2 regions of the Lentibacillus halophilus genome follow, and region 1 is predicted to be linked to the other one. Evidence: riboswitches for the same ligand, from Rfam matches in the RefSeq annotation. Region 1 holds a riboswitch; the other holds the start of a gene.

Region 1 (11,610 bases):
TCGGTCGGGACCAGCTCATCGCTGCCACCGTGAATAATCATTAATGGACGGGTGTTCTGCTTCACCTGTTCCACAGCAGAGCCTTCACCCAGCATATAACCGGCTCGCACGTTGGTAATGAGGCTCGTGACATCCAATAATGGAAACGACGGCAAGCTATACAAGTGATTTAACTGGTGGGCCAGTTCAGCCTTAACAGTCGTGTAGCCACTATCGGCAACGATGCCTTTCACCTCGTCGGGAAGCTCTTCCCCACTTGCCATCAATACCGTCGCCGCTCCCATTGAGTTGCCGTGCAATATAATGTCGTCAGTGTTGTATTCAGTAATCATCCGATCGATCCAATCGATATAATCCAGCCGATCATGCCAGCCATACCCAATATAGTCGCCGTCACTGTCACCGTGCCCCCGTGCATCGGGCAGTAAAATGGAGAATCCCTTGTCATAGTAAAATTTCGCAAGGTCCCCCATCGCATCGCCCGTTTTCCGGAAGCCATGTGCGAGAATAGCAGTCTTGTCGCTCGCTTTTTCGTTCTTTATGTATTTGGCTTGTAGTGTTAGATCGTCAAACGACGTTAAGGTCAACGTTTGCTTGTCTTGATTTTCATACCAATTCTTAGCCTTGTTCAAAGGCTGTTTATTTCCTGAAACCGGGGACGTGTTGACTTCCTCAGTCGATCCCCGGTGAAGCTCGACATCCGTGCCGCGCTTAATTCCTTTTCCGTAAAAATAATTACCCGCAAACAACAAGCCGACCAGCAATACAACAATGACACTTGATGCCGTAATTAGTAACGTTTTCTTCATGAACGAATCCTCCGCTGGAATGGCTTCTGAGTTTATCGACCGGGTCGAGACAAATATCAACCAGATTTCGAGTTTATCAACCAGATCGTGGCAGATATCAACCAGATTTCGAATTTATCAACCGGGTCGAGACGGATATCAACCAGTTTTCGAGTTTATCAACCGGATCGTGGCGGGTATCAACCAGATTTCGAATTTATCAACCGGATCGTGGCAGATATCAACCAGATTTCGAGTTTATCAACCGGATCAGTATAGTCGTGACAGACGTCCCCTGTTTGTCACACGACGGCGCAAATTGATCTTCCACCATGAAGCACTCGATCAACTTCCTGGGCAACCAGCATGGCTGTACGGGACTGTGCTTCATCGGTCAAACCGGCGATATGCGGGGACAACCGGATCGATTCAACTTGTGCCAACGGTGAATCGGCCTCAACAGGTTCTTTTTCAAGCACATCAAGATAGGCGCCGGCAATGTCCCCTGATTCCACAGCGTCAACCAAATCCCGCTCGTGAACGATACCGCCTCTGGCTGAATTAATCACGTAAGCATGCGGCTTCATCAGTGAAAACTTATCTTTATTCATCATATGTTTGGTATCGTTGGTGAGCGGGACATGAATAGAGATAAAATCCGACTCACCAAGCAATTCATCAAGCGTGTTCGCAGCCCTCACCCCGGTCTCGGCCAGTATATGATCAAACGGCGCAACAAACGGGTCATAGCCAATGACATCCATACCAAATGCTTTGGCTCTTCTCGCTGTACGATTGGAAATTTCACCCATACCGACAAGCCCGAGTGTCCGTTGATTCAATTCATAGCCCGTAAAAAATTTGCGGTCCCAACTACCACGGCGCACGTCCGCATCAGCATCTGAGAGTGGACGGGACGCATCCAGCATGGCCGCCATCACATATTCCGCAACAGACGTGGCATTCGCATTTTTAGCAGAAATGACCGGAATATGCCGTTCCTTTGCCGCTTTCAAGTCAATGTTATCCAGCCCGACCCCGAGCCGTCCAATGACTCTCGCGTTTGTCGCGGCATCCAGCAATTCGGAATCGACCCGCGTTTCATTTCGGACGATCAAGGCATCATAATTCGGCACGAGCTCCAACAGTTCTTCCCGTTTCCGACTAAGCTCCATATCATAATCGACGGCGTATCCAAGTCGTCTAAGCTCGGCCAAACCGTCTTCCCACATCAGCTCGGTTACAAGAATTTTCATAAGCTTTCACTCCCCCGTCATAGTGATCATCCGGTCTTTTTAATCGATTCTTTATTAAACGTATGCAATGGGCGTATAAGGAATGCTTACCGTGAATGATTGGTTATCAATCGAACGTATTTTTTAGCAATTCCCATCTTTTACCTTCCTTCGTGATCATTCGCTATTACCAGTATATATCCGTTTTGTTAATATACAAAACATTATGACTTTAACCTTCATGTTTATAATGACATGGTACGAGTTCTCTTTAATCCACCCATGCCGGTGTCGAAGCGCTGTACGAAGGGAGACTCTGTTTGCTAAACGTTACAGAAATAAAACGGTTAACTAATGGTCAAATTCCGGGAGCGCTATTTGATCATCCTCCCATAGGCATATTTCTTCCGGCAAAGGCATATAATTCATCGTCTTATATGCTCGACTTTTCCCGGAAATTCAGAATGCGGATAGTTTAATAGACAAGCTAACAGGGTAAAACGTTCTAGGCCTTTTACCAAAAAAATAGGTCTTAACAAAATGACAAAACAGTTATATAATAGAATGTGTTTGAAATCAGAGCATTCTCCAAAAAAGATGATAATGGTGTAATGATAAGGTGAATGGGATGACGTTAAGCAAGTAAAAAAATTGAGGTGACGTTAATGGAAAAGCTTCAAAAGTTAGGAAACGTTAAAAATTTGAAATCGACCAAAATGGGGTTCTTTTTGCTTGCTCTACTTCTATTTTGGTTTAAAACATATATTATTTATATCACAGAATTCAATTTAGGCATTAATAATGTGCTGCAACACTTTTTGCTATTCATTAATCCGTTGAGTTCGGGATTGGTGTTGCTCGGTTTTGCGTTATTTTTTAAAGGGAAACGGTTTGGTATTTCCCTGCTGATTATCGATGCGCTGCTAACGTTGTTTATGTATTCAAATATCATATTCTATCGTGACTATGACACATTTATTACCATTCAGACACTCATGCAGACGGAGAACGCCGGCAGTATCAGCAAAAGTATTATCGGTTTGTTTGAATGGCATGATCTCCTCTATACGCTGGATCTGATTGGTCTGACCGCGTTGTTTGTCAAGTGGAAGGCGGGTTGGACTGTCACACGCCTGAGCTGGAAAAGGCCTTTTGCTGTATTGGCGTCAGGCGTCATCGTGTTCACAGTTAATTTAGGGTTGGCCGAAATTGATCGTCCGCAGCTGTTGGAGCGGGTGTTTGACAATAATTATATTGTTAAGTATCTCGGCGCTCCCAACTTTGCCGTGTTCAATACGATGCAAACAGTGAAAGCCAACGCAAAACGGTCGATGGCTTCTAGTGACGATATCAATAAAGTCGAAAACTACACGAATAAAAAATACGCCGAACCGAACGCGGAATACTTCGGAAAAGCAGAAGGCAAAAACATTATCAAAATTCATTTGGAGTCGTTTCAGTCATTCTTGATTGATTATAAACTGCACGGGGAAGAAGTAACGCCGTTTCTAAATTCCCTCGTTCATGATGAGAGCAAGAATTTTACGTACTTTGACAACTTCTTCCACCAGACCGGACAAGGGAAGACAGCGGACGCGGAATTTTTGATGGATAACTCTTTGTACGGATTGCCGCAAGGGGCTGCATTTGTCACGAAAGGCACGAATACGTATCAGTCCATGCCGGCCATTCTCGATCAAAAGCAGAACTATACCAGTGCTATATTTCACGGGGATGACAAGTCATTCTGGAATCGAAACCAAGTATACAAGTATATGGGCGTGGATAAGTTTTATGATTCCAGTTACTATGACATGAGTGAGGATAAAGTGATCAATTACGGGTTGAAGGATAAACCGTTCTTCAAGCAATCGATGCCAATGCTCAAAGATCTCGATAAACAAAATGGGCCGTTTTACGCGCATATGCTGACGTTAACGCACCATTACAATTTCAAATTGGATAAAGGGGATGCGTCCATAGCGCCTGCGAATACTGACGATGGCACCGTTAATCGTTACTTCCAGACAGCCCGTTATCTGGATGAGTCACTTAAGCAGTTTTTCCATGATTTAAAAGAAAAAGGCCTGTATAAAGACTCGGTTATCATGATTTACGGTGACCATCAAGGCATTTCACAAAATCATAATCAAGCCATGAGCAAGATTACCGGTGAAGAAATAACACCACTGAAAAACGCTAACTTGCAACGCGTTCCGTATATGATTCGCATACCCGGCGTTGACAGCCAGGGCATCAATCATGAATATACCGGTCAAGTGGATGTTATGCCGACGATGCTGCATCTATTGGGAATCAATGCCAATGATTATATCCAATTTGGCACAGACATGTTTTCCGAAGAGCATAGAGAATTCGTCCCATTCCGAAATGGAGATTTCATGACTGATGATTACAGCTATGTGCAAAACACCTTTTTTGATAATGTGACTGGCGAACCCATTGAAGAACCGACAGAAGACATGAAAGAAATGCGCAATCAGGTTCATTTCGAACTCAGCTTGAATGATGAAGTGCTGAACGGTGACTTGTTGCGATTCTATGAACCTACTGAAGACTGGAAACCGATTAATCCCAATCAATATCAGTATGGAAAGCCTGATGATGAGAAGGAATCTGGTGACGAAGATAAACCTGATAACGATAAGACATCAGCTGAAGACAACACGGATGCGAACATGAACAAAACGAAAAATAACAAATAGCAAAAAAGAAGCTGGGACAAAACGAAACAGATCAATTCTAAATACGAACACTATATTTAAGACGTCGTTTCCACTCTGAAATAATACTGTGCTTGTCCTACGCTAATGTCATCAAAAAATCCGAACCGATTCAGATTATGTATGAATCAGTTCGGATTTTTCTTTAACTCAATCTAAGTTGGACAAAGCCCTTTATATAGCGCTATTAGTCACCTGAAAACGATCGTTTTATTATCCTCCACAATGACTCTGTCCTCCAGATGCCATTTCACCGCTCGGGCAAGGACGCGTCTTTCCACTTTCCGGCCAATCTTTTTCAAATCGGCAACATGATCGCGGTGGTCGACTCGCTCGATATCCTGCTCAATGATCGGACCTTCATCCAATTCATTTGTGACGTAATGCGAGGTGGCACCGATCAATTTCACACCGCGCTCATAGGCTCGTTCGTAGGGCTTGGCACCGACAAATGCCGGCAAAAACGAATGGTGGATATTAATAATCCGATCTTGAAAACGCGCGACAAAATCCGGTGTCAAAATTTGCATGTAACGTGCTAAAACAAGCACATCGACATCGTATTCCTCCATCAGCCGGATTTGCTCTGCTTCCGCTTGTTGCCGGATATCCTTGTTTGCCGGAATATGGTGAAATGGAATGCCCATTGATTCGACTAGCTCGCGGGCATCGTCATGATTACTGATAACACAAGTGATATCCGTTTCCAAATCCCCGCTCTGCCATTCCCAAAGCAGCTCAAGCAAACAATGCGAATCTTTGGAAACGAAAATGGCTGTTCGTTTCGTTTCCCAGTGATAAGCGAAACGGTATTCCATGGAAAATCGCTCGGCTAATTGGATGAAGTCAGATTCTAGGGCCGATCGTTTGTCATCAAGATCCGCGCAATAAAATTCAATCCGCATAAAAAATGTTCCATGTTCAGGATCGCTCGAGTATTGATTGGATTCGATGATATTCGCACCGTGCTCCAGCAAAAATGTTGAAATAGCTGATACAATACCCGGACCGTCCGGGCATTGAACGAGAAGTCGGCAACGGTTGTCTTTAGAATATGTTGTCATGTCGATGTCTCCCTTATCTTTCTTTCATTTCGAATTGATGCCTACTATTTTACCAATTTCCGTCTAAAAAGTTAATAACGAATGACGTATAATAAAACATATCACTCATTTAAAATACCGTGACATATGGACGCATGGATTGTTTAGGTCAATCTCCTTCCGCTTTGACCCCGAGCGAAGTGGCCTTCTAAAAGCACACAACAGGCGCTTTTGTACGCTAACAGCTGTTTTTTGGATTTTTTAAATTGTTTTTGTTATTTTGAAATAGATTAGCATGTTCATAAACGGTACCAACGACGAAAGGAAGCCAGCAACATGTCGGAACTATTCACTATTTTATTGGATATTCTTATCCCCATTTTTATCGTCATGGGCATTGGGTATTTCATGCAGAAAAAATTTCGTTTGGACCTGCAAACCCTTGCCAAATTGAACATTTATTTTCTGGTTCCGGGATTCATATTTGTCAAACTGTACAACACTGAATTCTCGCCAACGATTTTTTTGCTAGTTGTTCTATTTTTCTTATTATATATCACCACATTATTCATTATATCCAAAGTAGCGATTAAAATGCAGCGATTGAATCGTGGAAAAGGGATAACGTTTTCCAATAGCATTATCTTTTTTAATTCCGGAAATTATGGCGTCCCTGTCAATGATCTCGTGTTTAGAGGCGATCCATTTGCCATGTCCATTCAAGTTATCATTCTGACTATGCAAAACATTCTGACGTTTACATACGGCATTTTTATATTGCAATCGGTTAACGTCGGCAAACTGCGCGCATTGCTCGGTTATTTCAGAATGCCGGTTTTATACGCAATGGCCGCCGGTATTTTTATGAACATCACCAACCTGTCCGTCCCCGATGTTATTTGGGAGCCGGCCACCTATATTTCCGATGCTATGATTGCCATGGCGCTTATTATGTTGGGGGCTCAAGTCGCCCAAATCGAATGGACATCGATATTATCGCCCGTTTATGTCAGTTTGCTGATCCGGCTTCTGATCGGTCCCGCCATCGCTCTTTTGATCATTTATATATTGGGGATCGATGGCACAGCAGCACAGGCCCTTTTCATTGCCTCGGCCATGCCGACATCGGTAAACAGTTCGGTTATTGCGCAAGAATATCAAAATCACCCTTATATGGCAGCACAAATGGTGTTGTTTTCAACCCTGTCCAGCGCTGTAACCGTTACAGGGGTCATTTACCTGTCCAGGCTCCTATTTGCCTAATCCGTTTCAGGTCATGTGAGAAGCCATGCGTGTTACCATGGGACCATCGCATGAAAACGCGTCACAATGAAAGCAATTCTCTACCATTACGAAAAGGAGCAAATTTCATGGATCATCAATCCCAAGCTTATATGAAAGCGAAAGAAAAGGTTGAGCGTTTAAAAGACTTTTACAGTCACCTTATTGTGTATGGGCTCGTTAATACTCTGCTTTTCGTTATTAACATGGTCACCAACCCGGATTATTGGTGGTTTCTTTATGCGCTCGGTGGCTGGGGAATCGGTATCATCATACACGGATTATCCATAAAGGACAATCATTTTTTGGGAGCCAAGTGGGAGGAAAAGAAAATCAAAGAATACATGGAAAAGGATCGAGATAATGATTCCCAATAACAGATGGATCTGTTTATGTACCGGAAAGAACAACCGCAGCGCTTATCAGACCTGGCATCCGTTTCGTGGTCGGTTGATCAGCGCCTCTGCCCCTTTATTCCTCGCAAAGATCAGACATGTGTCCCAACGTAATGTTGCCCCCTAAAAGCACACGACAGATGTGTTTTCCGTGAAATCCCAGTTCATGCGTCGTGGCAGCAGCGACGGTAACAGCAGCGGAGGGTTCGATCCGCTGTTCCAACCGTTCCGTGACAAACAACAAGGCGCGTTTAATAGAAGCAGCACAATCTCATCCACATACGTTTGCATGACCGGAAATGTCTGATCGCCCGGCTGTGATGCCCGAAGCCCATCCGCGATCGTATCGACGCAGTCAATCCGTAACAGTACCTTTTCAACAATTATCGCTATGCTAAACAACGATCAAATTCTGAATGAAATCTTCTAGAAATATCCCCGGCACACGTTATGCGCCGGGGATATTGACGTTCATTCTACTTTTTTGAGCCCATGTTACAAGCATATATACAACAGGGGTGTCCAACAATGCAATCAGCAGTTTGACCACATATTGCGAGACGAGCATGCCCATCAGCACACTGAATGGAACCGTCCCCCAGAACGCGACTGTAATAAAAATGGCGGTGTCAGCAAGTTGACTCGTCATCGTGGACACGTTGTTACGGATCCATAATTTGGAATCGCCGTGCCGGGCTTTCAAATAATGAAAAATACTAACATCAAGATTTTGACTAACCGCATAAGACATCAGACTGGCGACCATCACCCGGAAACTGCCGCCCAGAACCGCTGCAAATTCCGTCTGAAGACCAAAATCCGGAGCTGCCGGCAATTGAATGACAATAAAAATGAAAACCAGTGCAACCACCTGTGTTAAAAAGCCTGCCAGCACTGTCTTCCGCGCAGCATCCTTTCCGTATACCTCACTGATGACATCTGTAATAATATACGTGACAACATAGACGACCAGCGTACCGGGCAACACGACACTACCGATGCTGAACAATTTGACGCCCAACACATTCGACAACAAAAACAAGCCAATAAATAATGCATTTAAGTAAACAAACATGGTCTATCCTCTCCCTATGATTGGAAAAACGGCCCAATAACCGTTTTGAAATAGTCGACGGATTAACATGGAAGGAGAGGATCTCGCTCATCCCTCTTTCAGCGATTATCAACCTTTTCCGGATACAGATCATGATTCATCAAACGGTGTTCTGCCATTTGCTCAAACCGGGTATCCGGCTTGCCATAATTGCAATATGGATCAATGGAGATGCCCCCGCGCGGTGTAAATTTTCCCCACACCTCGATGTAGCGTGGATCAAGCAGATCAATCAAATCGTTCATGATAATATTAATACAATCCTCATGAAAGTCTCCATGATTCCGGAAACTGAACAAATACAACTTCAATGATTTGCTTTCAACAATTTTCTTATCTGCTATATAGCTGATATACACCGTCGCAAAATCCGGTTGCCCGGTTTGCGGACAAAGTGTTGTAAATTCAGGACAATTGAATTTGATGAAATAATCCCTGTCAGGATGCTCGTTGTCTATTGCTTCAAGCACATCCGGTGTGTAATCAAATGCATAAGTTGTTCCTTGATTTCCCAATTGCGACAAGCCCTGTAAACGATCATTGTGTTCAGTCATATCAAAACCTCCTCTCATTAAAAAAACCACGGCCCTAAGGCACATGGTTTTAAACGTCTCATCATCTGTCCTTAGTTTTTTATAGAGGGTTGAAGCTAAGAACCTCTCCCGTTATCGGAACGGACTATCCATTTATCCATCTATTATTAGTTAGTATATGCCAAAGATGCGGTTATGTCAAAGCTTGTGAGTGAGTCACTTTTTGGCAAGAGACACCAGTGGAAGGGTTGTAAGCATTCCGTCAATCCATTTTTTGTTCGATAGGTGTTTTTGGATACTTCTATTTGTTTAATTAGGGGCTGCTGAATAAATAAAAATGACTGATTGGACAGGAACTTTGCGTCTTTTTGTCGAAATAAGTTGCAAGGGATAGAGACAAATTCAACGAAAAAACCTTGCACCTGGAGGCCTGACAATGTACGAACATAATGAACGTCAAATGATCATGCCGGATGAATTTTTCCTCCCTTTTGGGGGTCGTTTGAACCCTAATAACCGCTGGGCTGTTATGGCCAATCTGATTCCATGGTCAAAACTTGAAGATGAGTACGTTCAACTCCTGAATGATTCAACAAGAGGAAACAAAGCCTATTCGGTCCGGACGGCGCTTGGCGCATTAATCATAAAAGAGCGTCTTGGACTGAGTGACCGGGAAACTGTGGAACAGATTACGGAGAATCCGTATCTTCAGTATTTTATCGGGCTTTCATCTTTTCAGGAAGAAGCGCCTTTTCATGCCTCGACCATGACGTATTTCCGTAAACGCCTGGATGCTTCCATCGTCAACCAAGTCAATGAATGGATAGTGGAAGAACAAACAAAGCGTGACCAGGACGATGATGATGATTCAGATAATGACCATAAAGGAACCGGCGGTTCACATGGTGACAAGTCCAATCAGGGAACGGCTGATAGCTTACCTAATCAGGGAAAGCTGATGATGGATGCCACTTGTGCCCCAGCCGATATCGCCTATCCAACGGATTTGAATTTGTTAAATCAGGCACGGGAAAAGCTTGAAGCCATGATCGATACGCTGCATGAACCTTTGAAAGGTGAGCGACGGAAACCACGTACCTATCGAAAGAAAGCCCGCAAGGCTTATCTGGCAATTTCCAAGCAAAAGCAACCGGGACGCAAAAACGTTCGACAAGCCGTTGGCAAGCAGCTAAACTACGTTCAGAGAAACTTAAAACACATCTCGTTCCTCGTGCAACAGGTAGGACTGTCACCTTTGGACAAGCGTCAGTATGGGGAATTATTGGTCATACAGGAACTAACCCGTCAACAGCAGCACATGTATGACCATAAAAAGCATCAAATCGACCATCGCATCGTCAGTATCCACCAGCCTCATGTACGTCCGATTGTACGTGGTAAAACAGATGCCAATGTTGAGTTCGGGGCCAAAATCTCCGTAAGCATGATCAATGGTTATACCACGCTGGATAAACTGTCATGGGACGCCTATCATGAAGGAGTCTATCTTCAGGACTCCATTGAGGCCTATTGTAGGCGCCATGGTACTTATCCGGAGGCGGTCCTGGCTGACCAGATTTACCGGACAAGGGGAAACCGACGCTACTGCAAGGAGCGCGGCATCCGGCTGAGCGGACCAAAACTCGGCCGCCCTTCCAAAAATGCTCAGGAGAACCGGCTTCAAAAACAAATTGAATATCAGGATGCCGCAGAACGAAATGCGATAGAAGGCAAGTTTGGCGAGGGCAAGCGTTCGTATGGACTTGGCCTTATTTCAGCATGTCTTCGGGTGACCAGTGAAACGGTCATTTCCATCCAGTTCCTGGTTATGAATCTTGAAAAGATCCTCCGGGATACTTTTTTATACGTTTTATATTTAATGGTCGAGAACCTTTTTTCGGTCCGAGATCGAAAGCCCCTATTATTCTTAGGTAAGATATAAATCATTCAGCAACCCCTAATTATTCATCTTCCTTTGTTTGTTATCCATTGGTGTCCATTTATTTCTATTATTCATCCATATAGCTACTATAACGGCTGCGTAAATAGCTATAACGACAAACGTTCCGATATTTAACCCAATTCCCATTAAGATAACAAAACCAATAGCACCTGTCAGAAGAATATAATAAAAACCAGGCAAAATAACTTTCCTGATAATCTCTCCTTCTCGTCCAACCAGACCGACGGCGGCTGCCGCTGTAATCACGTTATGAACACTGAACATGTTTCCAGCACCGGCACCAATCGCTTGAAGGGCTAACACCCATGACGGCTGTAACTGTGAACTGACAGCCATGTTTAATTGGAAATGACTAAACATAAGGTTACTGAACACATTACTTCCGGCAAGAAAGGCCCCTAATGCACCAACAACTGGAGCTATAAATGCCCACATATTACCTGATAGTATCGTTAATCCACTCGCCAACGTTTCAGGCATACTTTCAAATCCTGCAGCACCGCCGTCACTGTGA
Region 2 (11,610 bases), 1.3 Mb from region 1:
TGGCATATGTTATCCCATAGGACTGAATAGCCGAAAAAATAGCAGACAACTGTGCAATAACCCGATTTGGATCACCACTTTGGTAGCCATCCATCGCATTCGAATCCGTGTTTTTCTGCATGATCCGGGATGCTTGTTTGATAATCTCCATCACAAATGGCCGGTTTGGTGTAATAAAACTGGAAATGATCTCCGGCAGTACCGTAGATCCGGGCCAGGAATCAAAGGAGAGAATGTCAACGGGTAAATTTATATGATACAGTTCATCCTCACCAGTTGTAACTTTTATTCCAACATTTCCTGTCATGCTTTCTTCCAAATTACTGAGAAAATCGGCTGATAGCTGTATGTCAGGATGGAGTTTCACAACTTCTCCGGGGTCCAGTTCTTCAAGGTGTATCGTTTTGGGTTCAAAGAAAGAAGGATTAGACGTTATCTCAATGTCAAGGTTTGCAAGTTTATCAGCACATTCATTTTCAATGGACAAATACTTCATAAATGGAACATGATTCTGCTGCAAAGCAAAACTTACCTTGTCATCATATTCGTAATCACAGGTTATGGATGGTTCCATGGTTATACCCCCTTTTGCGCCACTTTTATTCTATTGGGTCTTATTGACTATTATACCAGCGAATGAACACCATTTGCGTAGAAAATTGTTGGAAAGTGGTTGGGTGGGCAAAAAGGTGTGTACCAAGTACCAATTATATAAAATCTTTCCTCATGACACGTTTTCCCTACTACATACGATTATAATGATGAACCCCTCTATGTATACAATCGAAAAAAGGTGATAAGAGGTGTTACCCAGCTTGATTCGAGGGGGCTGGAAGCGGGAAAACATGGCAAACAGTGCCTGGCAGAGCGACCGGGCTTAGGTCGTAACATATAGTGGGTGGGATGCCCGCCGAGTAAGAGTTAGCCACTCGCTCGTAGCAAGTTTTGGATGATGGAAGGTAACTTCCATCATTAAGCGTAAACTGTTAGCTAGTGGGCCGTAAACGACGGTTGAAGGGATTGAGCCCCGAAATACTCAATGAAAGGGCAGATGGTTTTGCCAGTCCAGAATGCAACATCTTGATAAGTGAAATAGGCGAGCTTATTAAGACCTTTCCGGGGTCGGTGACCACGGCACGCTAGACATGGATATGTTACGGCAACCCGGGAGGTCCTATCGGGTCTTCCTGCGGAAGCAGGGAGTATGGCGTACAAGCGATACAAAGTGAGGAAACCAAATGTCTGATAGGAAGTCGGAGGGCTACATAGTACCGTTGAAGCCGGGTAATTCCGGTGGAGGAAAGGTAAGCCCCCTATCATTTCTTATTAGGGACACATTATCTACACACAGAGGTGGAATTATAATGGAAACAAAACTATCGAGAATAGCGGAATTAGCTAGATCTCACCCCAGGATGCAATTCACATCACTGGCGCATTTGTTGGATGAGGAGTCTTTAAAGCAATGCCACTATGAATTACCCGGCAATAAAGCTGCAGGTATTATGGGGGTTACAAAGGAAGACTACGGTGAAGAATTGAATGATAATGTCGAGAACCTCGTTCATAGAATGAAGAAGAAAAGCTATCGCCCCCAACCGGTCAGACGAACCTATATTGATAAAGCTGGTTCAAGGAAGAAACGCCCATTGGGGATACCGGAGCACGAGGATAAAATCGTGCAGCGGGGGTTGGCTAAAATTCTTAACACAATCTATGAAAATGATTTCCTCGACTGCTCCTTTGGCTTTAGACCCAAAAGAAATTGTCATGATGCCTTGAAGATTCTTAATGTCTACATTGAACAGAGGTACACGAACTACATTGTAGATGTAGATATTAAAGGATTCTTTGACAATGTGGATCATGATTGGATGCTGGCATTTCTGGAACATCGAATTAAAGATCCCAGTATACTGAGGCTCGTAGCCAGATTCTTAAAGGCCGGATACATGGAGGAAACCAAGCGATATAAGGAGGAGTTTGGCACACCACAGGGTGGTGTTGTCTCGCCTATTCTGGCAAATGTTTATCTCCATTATGTCCTGGACTTATGGTTTGAGCGTAAAGTACGTAAAGAATGTAAAGGACAAGCGTACCTCGTCCGCTATGCGGACGATTTTGTGTGCTGTTTTCAATATCAGCAGGACGCGTATAAGTTCTTTGAAGGCCTCAAACAGAGATTGGCGAAATTTAACCTTGAAGTTGCAGAGGACAAGACGAACATTATTCCCTTTGGCAGATTTGCGGAAAAGAACAGTAGGCGGAATGGAAATAGGAAACCCCCGACGTTTAATTTTCTGGGTTTCACGCATTACTGCAGCCAAAGTCAGAAAGGCAAGTTCAGAGTTAAACGGAAAACTGACAACAAGAAGATGAGAGCGAAGTTGCGTCAAACTAAGAAATGGCTAAAAGAAAACAGAACCGAAGGTGCCGAATTTATCATGGATAGAATTCGAAAGTCACTTATAGGATACTATAATTATTATTGTATTACAGACAATTCGCCAACGGTTGATTTGTTTCGTGACAATATAAGAACGTTACTCTTTAAATGGCTCAATCGAAGAAGCCAGAAGAAGTCTTTTACATGGGAGAAATTCGTTTTATTTCTAAAGAAATTTCCACTTCCAAGACCAACTGTGAAAGTGAATATATACCAACTTAGAGATCATATTAGTTACATTCTGTGAAGATGATAGGTGGAGCCGTGTGCGGGAAAACCGCTCGCATGGTTCTGAGAGGGGAGTGATACACAATCAGCCGTTAGGCTGAGAGGTTCACTCCTACTTGACCCGTTCACCTAGAGAATCGTACCTATGCTCTCAATGCAACGTTGTTCGTCTACCTTCCACGCTTCTCGCATATGGTTATACAAGAGTGCGGAAAGGGGAAAAGCAATAAAAGAATGAATTATTAGCAAATAGCGTTATTTAGATGAGCAACGGAGACAAGTGGATACCTTTGAAGAAGTATTGGGAAAAGTTGTACGTTCGAATACAACACTTGGGAATCGTTGAATTCGGTTTTCTAAGAGGAGAAAGATGGGAAAAACATAGAATAGAAAGAACAGATAGAATAAGAGCTGGAACGGTATTAGAAGAAAAAGAGAAGTAAAAGTTGAATGCGATTGTTGTGGAACATCGCGTATATTTTTTCTATGGCTGGATAGAATGATTAATGATTATGTATAAATCGTTAATTAATTAAAATTGACTTTTTATTAACAATAAAGCTATAATGGAGGTGAGAGAGGTGAAAATGATGACTGCGACGATATTTGAAGAAACAGAAAAAGACATTGAAAATGCTTATAAGTTAAAAAGTAAATCAAAGATTGAAAAAGAGACAAGTTATATTTTGAGCCAAATTATCGTCATCATGATAGGGACTTTTAAGGATCGCCTAAAGGAAATTACCTTTGATACGACCTACCTTCATTTCAATGAGCAATACATTTTATCGGATAAAAACCGTCTAGCGTTATTAGAATGGTTAAAACGTCTGATGTTACTTAGCATGCCAACCAGTGATTTGGAATTTGGAAAACTTAAGCTGGATTTAGAGGAATGGTATTATCAAATTAGTGGTAAAGATATTATTTTCGAATATCGGGAGGACTATTTGATCAAACCAAAACAAGCAGCAAGTCTTCTAGGCGTATCTAACGTCACCCTGAACAAATATATGAAGCAGGGGTTTGAACATATTGATACGTCTTCTCATAATAAGATTCCAAAACATGCGGTAGATCTTTGGAAGGACCCAGTGTATTGTATTAAGATGCAATACCTCTATCAAGAGAAGAAGCGATTACGTCAAACACCTGAAGAACGGTTAAGTGAAGTTTATGAAGAATTGATGCAATACAAAAAGAAATACAAGACGCCTTATATTGAAAAATCCTTTGAAGGAATAGACATTGATATGATGGATGACCCCTCTGATTATTATGAATGGCGGGATCTCCTTGAAGAGGAAGAGCAGCTAACCAATCAAATTATAGGAGAGAAGGATATTGAGTAGTGAGACGGAAAAAATCCTTCTCCCTGCGAACATACCAGAGATATTAGGGAAATATGGTGACTTGTTCTGCAATTATATTGAATTGTCACCAAAGGATTCGATATACGGTAATTATAAGCGGACCAATAATAAGTTATCAGTGCTGTTTCCACTGATAGAGCACCCTGTACACGGGAAGACAGGGTTACATGCAACCGAAAAATATGAAGATGGCTTTGTTATAGAGTACCATTACCAATGGAAAGTTATCATTCCAAAAATGGGAAAACTGTATAATCATATTTCGGCTTGGGAAAATGAGCTACACGATGCATCATGGACCCCGGGGAAATACAAAATTAAGTCAGAACCTCATCATCATCATCATGTACCCGGTAACAGGGGCCAACGAAAGGAAAATTGGGACATCTTAACCTTAGATGATGCCTTCTCTTTCGTTGATCATTACATACGAAGCGGTGAAGAGTATAAGCCATAAAGGGCTCCTTTACAGAGAAGTTCTACACAAATAAGTTCAAGCATCATAAAATCTCCTCCATTTTCAAAATGAACAGTGCCTGACACTGTTCGCATTAAGATCGGCTGTGGTCTTTTCATACGATGGCGGTAAGGTAAACTAGAAATTTTTATACCAACAACTAACATGAGCGTAAGCGCATCAGGTATGGTTTGATGCAATCCATACCTGATGCGCTTTTTAACTATTAATGTTTGCTGGCAGGTGCGCCATATTGTTCTTGTCCATTGTTGTTGTATAAATAAGGAATAGCTGTTGCATTAACCGGTTTACTCCAATAGAATCCCTGACCTTCATGGCAGTTTTGATTTTGGAGGTAGGCCAATTGGTCATAACTTTCAATGCCTTCAGCCAAAACCGTGAAATTAAGATTCTGTCCCATATTAATGATGGTATTGACGATGACGTCGTCGTCAAAGTCCAAATCATGAATGAAAGATTTATCAATTTTAAGGGTATTGATAGGCAACTGCTTGAGATAATTGAGTGACGAATACCCTGTTCCAAAGTCATCAATGGAGATGTTGACACCCAATGCCTGCAGATCGTTAATGACTGCTGCTGATTCGCTGACATTGAGAATGGTTCCTTCTGTCAACTCTAAATCCAAATAGGCTGGATCAATCTTTGTTTCCGTTAAAATAGCTTTTAAATCATTGACGAAGTCTCGATTTCTTAATTGGACGGGCGATACATTAACGGAAACTCTCTGTAAAAAAATACCTTCATTCTGCCATTCCTTTAATTGCTGACAGACGGACTTAAGAATCCATTTGCCGACAGGGATAATTAGCCCTAATTCTTCCAAAAGTGGAATGAATTCTGCGGGTGACACAGCACCTAAATACGGACTATACCAGCGCAGCAGCGATTCCAAACCAACAACCTCTTCGCTTTCTAATCCGATAAAAGGCTGATAGACAATGGTGAACTGATCATTCTCAAGAGCAAATCTTAGTTCATGTTCCATATGCTGATAGCGTTCCATATCATGGTTTTGACTTTGTGTGTTAAAGCAATACGTGTTGCCACCTTGCTTTTTGGCATGGTACATGGCTGTATCGGCGTTCCGGATAAATGTTTCAATGGCTTTTGACCGATGATCATGCCCTGGCAGGAGTTGATTAGTGCTAATACCTATACTGGTTGTCACCCTGATTGACTGGTAATCAATATAAATCGGCTTCTCAAATTGGTCGATAATCTTACTGGCAAATGTCTCAATATCTTCACGCTTATAGACGTTATCCAGTAAGATGATAAACTCATCACCGCCTTCTCTCACGATGAAATCCGAATCACGCAGACAACTCCGGAGTCTGTCAGCAATTTTTTGTAAGATGATATCTCCTGCATAATGGCCATAATTATCATTAAGTGATTTAAACCGATCAATATCCAGGAAGAAAACCGTTATCTTATGGTTTTCTTCAAGGTTGTTTCCCCATTCGTTAAGCAAATGACGATTGGGCAATGATGTTAGCTGATCATAATACGCCAGCTGCTTGATGGTTTCTTCATATTGTTTCCTTTGCGTAATATCATGACGTATGGAAATGTATTGATACGGTTTTCCATTGTCGTTTAGGAATGGCATGATGGTTGTTTCAACCCAATAATAAGTTCCATCCTTGGCTTTATTTTTGATTTCACCCTTCCAAACCTTACCGGATCCTATCGTTTTCCACAGATTATGAAAAAATGCACGACTGTGATATCCGGAATTAATGATATTTTGATAGCTCCCAATCAGTTCTTCATTCGTGTACTTGGACAACTCAGTGAATTTCTCATTAGCTGATTGAATGACACCGCGATGATCAGTAACAGCAACAATTGACGACTCATTGAGGGCTGTTTCAATATCATGACGGTTTTTAAGTTCTTTGTTTAATTCAGACTCGTAATTCATAGGACCTCCTCATGATTACGGCATTATTATATACCGGGAGAACTATGTCTTTCATACTATTAAAACATAATTAATGTCAAAATGGTGGTTTTGGTGCATGATGTCAAATAATTATCATGGTTTTAAGTTTAGGAGTGGTAGAATTAATTAATAAACACGATAATCCTATAAGAAAGGTGAAAAGTGTTATCTAGCTTGATTCGGGGATTGGAAGCCGGTTGTTCGTAGTTTTGAATTGCTATTTGCGGATGTCTGACTCCCTATTCCCACCTTAAATAATAAAATGAATTTTCACCTGGACCAAATCCTGTATTTCGTCATCTCTTGGACTCCTCGTATATACCCAAACGTCCCCAATATCAGAGGTGGGCTGCCTGTCAAATGGCAAAGAGCTTTGGAAAAATCCGTAAGCTGGTGCACCCTGGCTTGCAGTGGCAGCCCTTTTATTGGATACAATCACGCCATTGCTATCACGAATCTGATGGAGGACATTTCCCTCAAAACTGCGAACCCATCCCGCAACAGGGAAACCATCTTGGATAACCGTTCCAGGTATCGGGTAAGTGACGGTGATATTTGCTGTGGAAGGAAGCGGAATAATTAGTGAATATCCCGGCCAAATGAGATCAGGTGAAAAGCCCGGGCGGCCAAGATTAGCTCTGATTATTTCTGAACGGTGAATGCCAAATCGTTGTTGAATTTGAAAGAGAGTATCCCCTTTCTCTACATTATAAATAAAGGCTGGGACATCAAGCTGCTGGCTGGAGATGATAACATCTGGGTTATTGATAGCAGGGTTCATTGCAGTCATTAATCCATAGGTAGTCGAAAAACGTATGGTAATATCAGTTAGTGTATCTCCGGGTGCTACCATGTAATACGTGTCGATATTGCCGGCAGTGGAGACAACTAATCGTTGACCGGGGAAGATTAATTCAGGAGCGGTGACTGGCGGATATAAATGATTTGCCTCAGCAATTGCTTGTGGGGAACTCGAAAAACGATTAGCTATTTCGTAAAGGGTATCGCCCGCTTGAACGGTGTAAATATAGTGCGTACCGACTGCAATACTCAATTGAATCAACTCCAATAGTGCAAAAGTCGTTATATGTTATGTTTTATAGCAGGCGGGTGTGTAGATTCTGTCAAAAGAAGCCTAGAAATAACTAGGATCAGCGAGCATTGCTCATACTTGCTCGCTCTATGGAACAACCTTTGTTAAGTGCTTTCCGAAAAAACTCTAACAATTGTAATTCACGAATCTGATTCATACAAATATAATACGGGAATGGTGTTATAAGTACGCTCATTAGGAGGGAAGAGAGCTTATGAAATGGGTTATCACAATTGCAATGACAGGAATTCTTGTACTTGGTTTAAGTGGCTGTGGAACACCGGAGAATGATCAGGGAAAGTCTGAGAACACGTCTGGCAATCAGGAACAGCAAACGGAAATGGACGGCCATAGCAACGATGGTTCTGACAAGGGTCAAAACAATCATGAGGCAGATGAGGGACAAACGAAAAACGGACAAAATCAGCCGGATAATAAAGCGGCTGAAAAACCGCCAGTTGAAACATTGAGTCATACCTTTCAACAATTATTGATTCAGGAAACGAACAAGAACGGCCGGGTCCAAACGTTCGATTCAAAATCAGAATTAATCAAGAAGCTAACAGACGTTACAACGAAAGAACTAGCCCAAATGTATGTCAACGAATACTACCATGAAAAAGACGGCAAATTGTATTTGGAGGCGCAAGATGCTCCCGTATGGATTAATACGAATCAGCCGTATCAGACAAAGAAGCTAAGTGATCAAACATATCAAGTTATTCAAGAAGCGGAAAGCGAACTTTACGGGGCTTACACTTTAACCGTAACATTCCAGCTTCAGGATGGACAATGGAAGATCAACAAACGAAATAGGACAAGGAAAGACGTGAATGACCAAGGGAATAATCATGCGAACAACGAACAGGAATTAACAAGAAAAGAGGCGCAAAAGTTGGTTCGTGATCATGCGGGGCTTACAAATAAACCAAATGTAAAAGTGGAATACGATCATATGGAAAATGATCGATACGTCATTCATGTCTATGATGTCGTGGACCATGAACAAGATAGTGCTTCTCATACAGCGACTCGAAACTGGTATTATGTAGAACCAAAAACAGGCGGGATCCAATCAATGTTCTGATAAAGTGAAACGTTATTCAATTGGGCCCTTCTGCCCGCTGAATGGCAGTTTAACGAAGGATAAATGCTGGTAGTAAGGTTAGTCTCAGCATAGGACTCACCAATTACTTCCTATTGTGTCATAACAGCGTTTTATATCCTCCCCGCCGACGTTATCAAAATACACATCATCCCCATTAGGGCAGGCACGCTTCAAGTTACGTTTGATATCGTTTGTTGTCTGGTAATTGATGCCATCATGGGGAGTTATGTGTTCGTTGTTAGTAACCTACTTCCACCACCGCGTTGACAATATACATAAGGTCGTTTGTGTCTTGTTGGTCCTCCAAATAAATGCCACTCGTCGTGGCCATACCTCCGTTCATTACTTCCACAGTGACTGTCCCATATGGAATAAGTGCCTTGATATTCTCTTCGTTCAACTGATCATGATCTTCCGGAATAGCCAGCTTCACATATACGTGCATATTATTCAAGCTATTGTCCGGCAACATGGTTCGCACGCCGGGCATGGAATTATAGTGGATAGCGTTGGTCACAGCCCGTTCCGACGCCACGTTGACATCCTGACCGTGCACGTCAATACCCATTCCCGTTTCAATGAATAGAATGTTTTCCATAACATTTTCCTCCTTCTAGTAAATGTCTAATTTCCTCCAATTTCATTGTATCCTTTCTCGATCGTTGTTCAAACTGATATGGATTAATATTGGTGTAGTAATCGTCTTGCACATTCCTTTTTTTCGGGTATAATAGAATCGTTTGGAACGAGTATCTCCAAACCGTGGTTCGAAACCATCCCACGATAAAAAACTAAGGAGTGATATAATTGAATATCAAAACGTTAACCGCCAATGCACTGGTGGCAGCTACTTATGTCGTTGTGTCATTGGCCATCGCACCGATTGCCTTCTCGAACATTCAGTTTCGCATCCCTGAAGTGTTCAACCACCTCGTTGTCTTCAATAAAAAATATTTTTTCGGCATCGTATTGGGTGTCCTCTTGACGAATTTATTTTCGCCGACTGGTGTGTACGATTTAACATTTGGCGTTGCTCACTCGGCGCTATCGCTAGGAATCATCATACTTTTGGCTAAATTTATTAAACATAAGTTGACATTGCTCGTCATCAACACGATCGTATTTACATTCAATATGTTTATCATTGCGTTTGAACTCTATCTTGCAGCTGGTTTGCCATTTCTGTTGACATGGCTGTTGACTGCTATGGGGGAATTCGGAATTATGGCTATCGGGATCCCAATAATGTATGCTCTAAATAGAAAATTGAATTTTAATGATATGATGGAAAAACGTTAATTCAGTATCAACAATCTTCACCATTGTCGTTGGTGTGCGTCTGTCGTGCAACACGATAGTCAAGCGTTTTTTGTCGTTATAGGTCGTTGGTTTTTGATATAATAAACAAGCAACATGATAGAAAGTGAGGCAAGAAAATGTGTGGTTTTATTGGTTTGATACGCAATGACCCTGCGGTACCCAATGAGGAAGAGAAAAAATCGTTTAAACAGCAGAATAACGTAATGACACATAGAGGCCCTGACGATGAAGGGTATTATCATGATGCTTACGTTTCGTTTGGGTTCCGGCGATTAAGCATTATCGATCCTGACAGCGGTCAGCAGCCTTTAAGCTATGATGATGATACCATCTTAATCGTCTTCAATGGTGAAATCTATAATTATGTTGAACTTCGTCGTGATTTGACTGCAGAAGGTTATACGTTTACTACGGAGTCGGACACAGAAGTTATTGCAGCTTTGTTCAAAAAATATAAAGAAAAGGCATTTGCCCATTTGCGCGGCATGTTTTCCATTCTTATTTGGGACAAAGAACAGGAAACACTGTACGGCGCACGTGATCCATTTGGCATTAAACCGTTATTTTATCGGGAAACGGACGAGGAAATGGTTTTCGCTTCTGAGAAGAAAAGCATTCTCTCCATGTATGAACATGACGATGTCAACCTGGAGGCATTGCAGCATTATTTGAGTTTCCAATTTGTACCGGAGCCAATGACCATGACAACGAGCATTCAAAAAATGGAACCCGGACATTACTTTATAAAACGGCCGTCTGAAAAGATGACGCAGCATCGCTATTGGCAGGCGTCATTCTCCCCGGTATTGATGGACAAGCAGGATTGGATAAAACGTATCCGGGATGTCATGTCTGATTCGGTTAAGATGCATATGCGCAGCGATGTTCCGGTCGGATCGTTTCTATCCGGCGGTATTGATTCAACGATTATTGCCGCCATAGCAAAAGAAATAAATCCGGACATCAAGACATTTTCCGTTGGCTTTGAACGCGAAGGCTATTCCGAAGTTGATGTTGCTAAAGAAACAGCAGACAAACTCGGAGTGGAAAACATAGCTTATCGAATCACCCCGGAGGAATATGTGGCCAATCTCCCGAAAATCATGTGGCATATGGATGACCCGCTTGCTGATCCAGCTTGTGTGCCGCTATACTTTGTGGCACGCGAGGCACGGAAGCATGTCGCCGTCGTTTTGTCCGGTGAGGGCGCTGATGAACTGTTCGGCGGTTACAATATTTATCGTGAACCCGAATCATTGAAACTGTTTGACTCTATCCCGGCTCCCGCTAAACACCTGCTGCGCCGAGTCGCTGATGTCATGCCGGAAGGGGTACGCGGCAAAAGCTTCCTCCAGCGGGGAACCACCCCATTGCGGGATCGCTACATCGGCAATGCTAAAATGTTTGAAGATGATGAAAAGCAAACGTTCCTGAAGTCATTCCGGGATGACTTATCCTATCGGAAAATAACGGAGCCATTATATGATCAGATGAGCGATGGTCCGCTCATTAATCAAATGCAGTATATTGACATTCATACGTGGATGCGCGGGGATATTTTGTTAAAAGCGGATCGGACGACGATGGCTCATTCTCTGGAGCTTCGTGTACCT

What was found. Region 1 has a riboswitch for preQ1 ahead of queF (preQ(1) synthase). Riboswitches for the same ligand answer to the same signal wherever they lie in the genome.
Region 2: linked by a shared signal. The riboswitch ahead of ACZ5Q7_RS09035 (QueT transporter family protein) and the one ahead of queF (preQ(1) synthase) in region 1 are both predicted to bind preQ1.

Annotation. Positions count from the first base shown of each region.
Region 1 is NZ_AP043750.1:150,429-162,038, forward strand. It holds gene ACZ5Q7_RS00665 (alpha/beta hydrolase) at 1-809, opposite strand, end outside; gene ACZ5Q7_RS00670 (hydroxyacid dehydrogenase) at 1,091-2,044, opposite strand; gene ltaS (lipoteichoic acid synthase) at 2,689-4,749, shown strand; gene purU (formyltetrahydrofolate deformylase) at 4,959-5,831, opposite strand; gene ACZ5Q7_RS00685 (AEC family transporter) at 6,147-7,073, shown strand; gene ACZ5Q7_RS00690 (2TM domain-containing protein) at 7,181-7,468, shown strand; gene ACZ5Q7_RS00695 (queuosine precursor transporter) at 7,935-8,561, opposite strand; gene queF (preQ(1) synthase) at 8,660-9,154, opposite strand; PreQ1 riboswitch class I at 9,220-9,266, opposite strand; gene ACZ5Q7_RS00705 (IS5 family transposase) at 9,570-11,075, shown strand; gene ACZ5Q7_RS00710 (L-lactate permease) at 11,091-11,610, opposite strand, start outside.
Region 2 is NZ_AP043750.1:1,832,425-1,844,034, forward strand. It holds gene ACZ5Q7_RS08995 (DUF3320 domain-containing protein) at 1-574, opposite strand, end outside; gene ltrA (group II intron reverse transcriptase/maturase) at 1,239-2,693, shown strand; gene ACZ5Q7_RS09005 (DNA-binding protein) at 3,256-4,026, shown strand; gene ACZ5Q7_RS09010 (hypothetical protein) at 4,019-4,504, shown strand; gene ACZ5Q7_RS09015 (EAL domain-containing protein) at 4,731-6,455, opposite strand; gene ACZ5Q7_RS09020 (LysM peptidoglycan-binding domain-containing protein) at 6,727-7,530, opposite strand; gene ACZ5Q7_RS09025 (hypothetical protein) at 7,784-8,656, shown strand; gene ACZ5Q7_RS09030 (Lin0512 family protein) at 8,916-9,275, opposite strand; PreQ1 riboswitch class I at 9,434-9,478, shown strand; gene ACZ5Q7_RS09035 (QueT transporter family protein) at 9,485-9,976, shown strand; gene asnB (asparagine synthase (glutamine-hydrolyzing)) at 10,114-11,610, shown strand, end outside.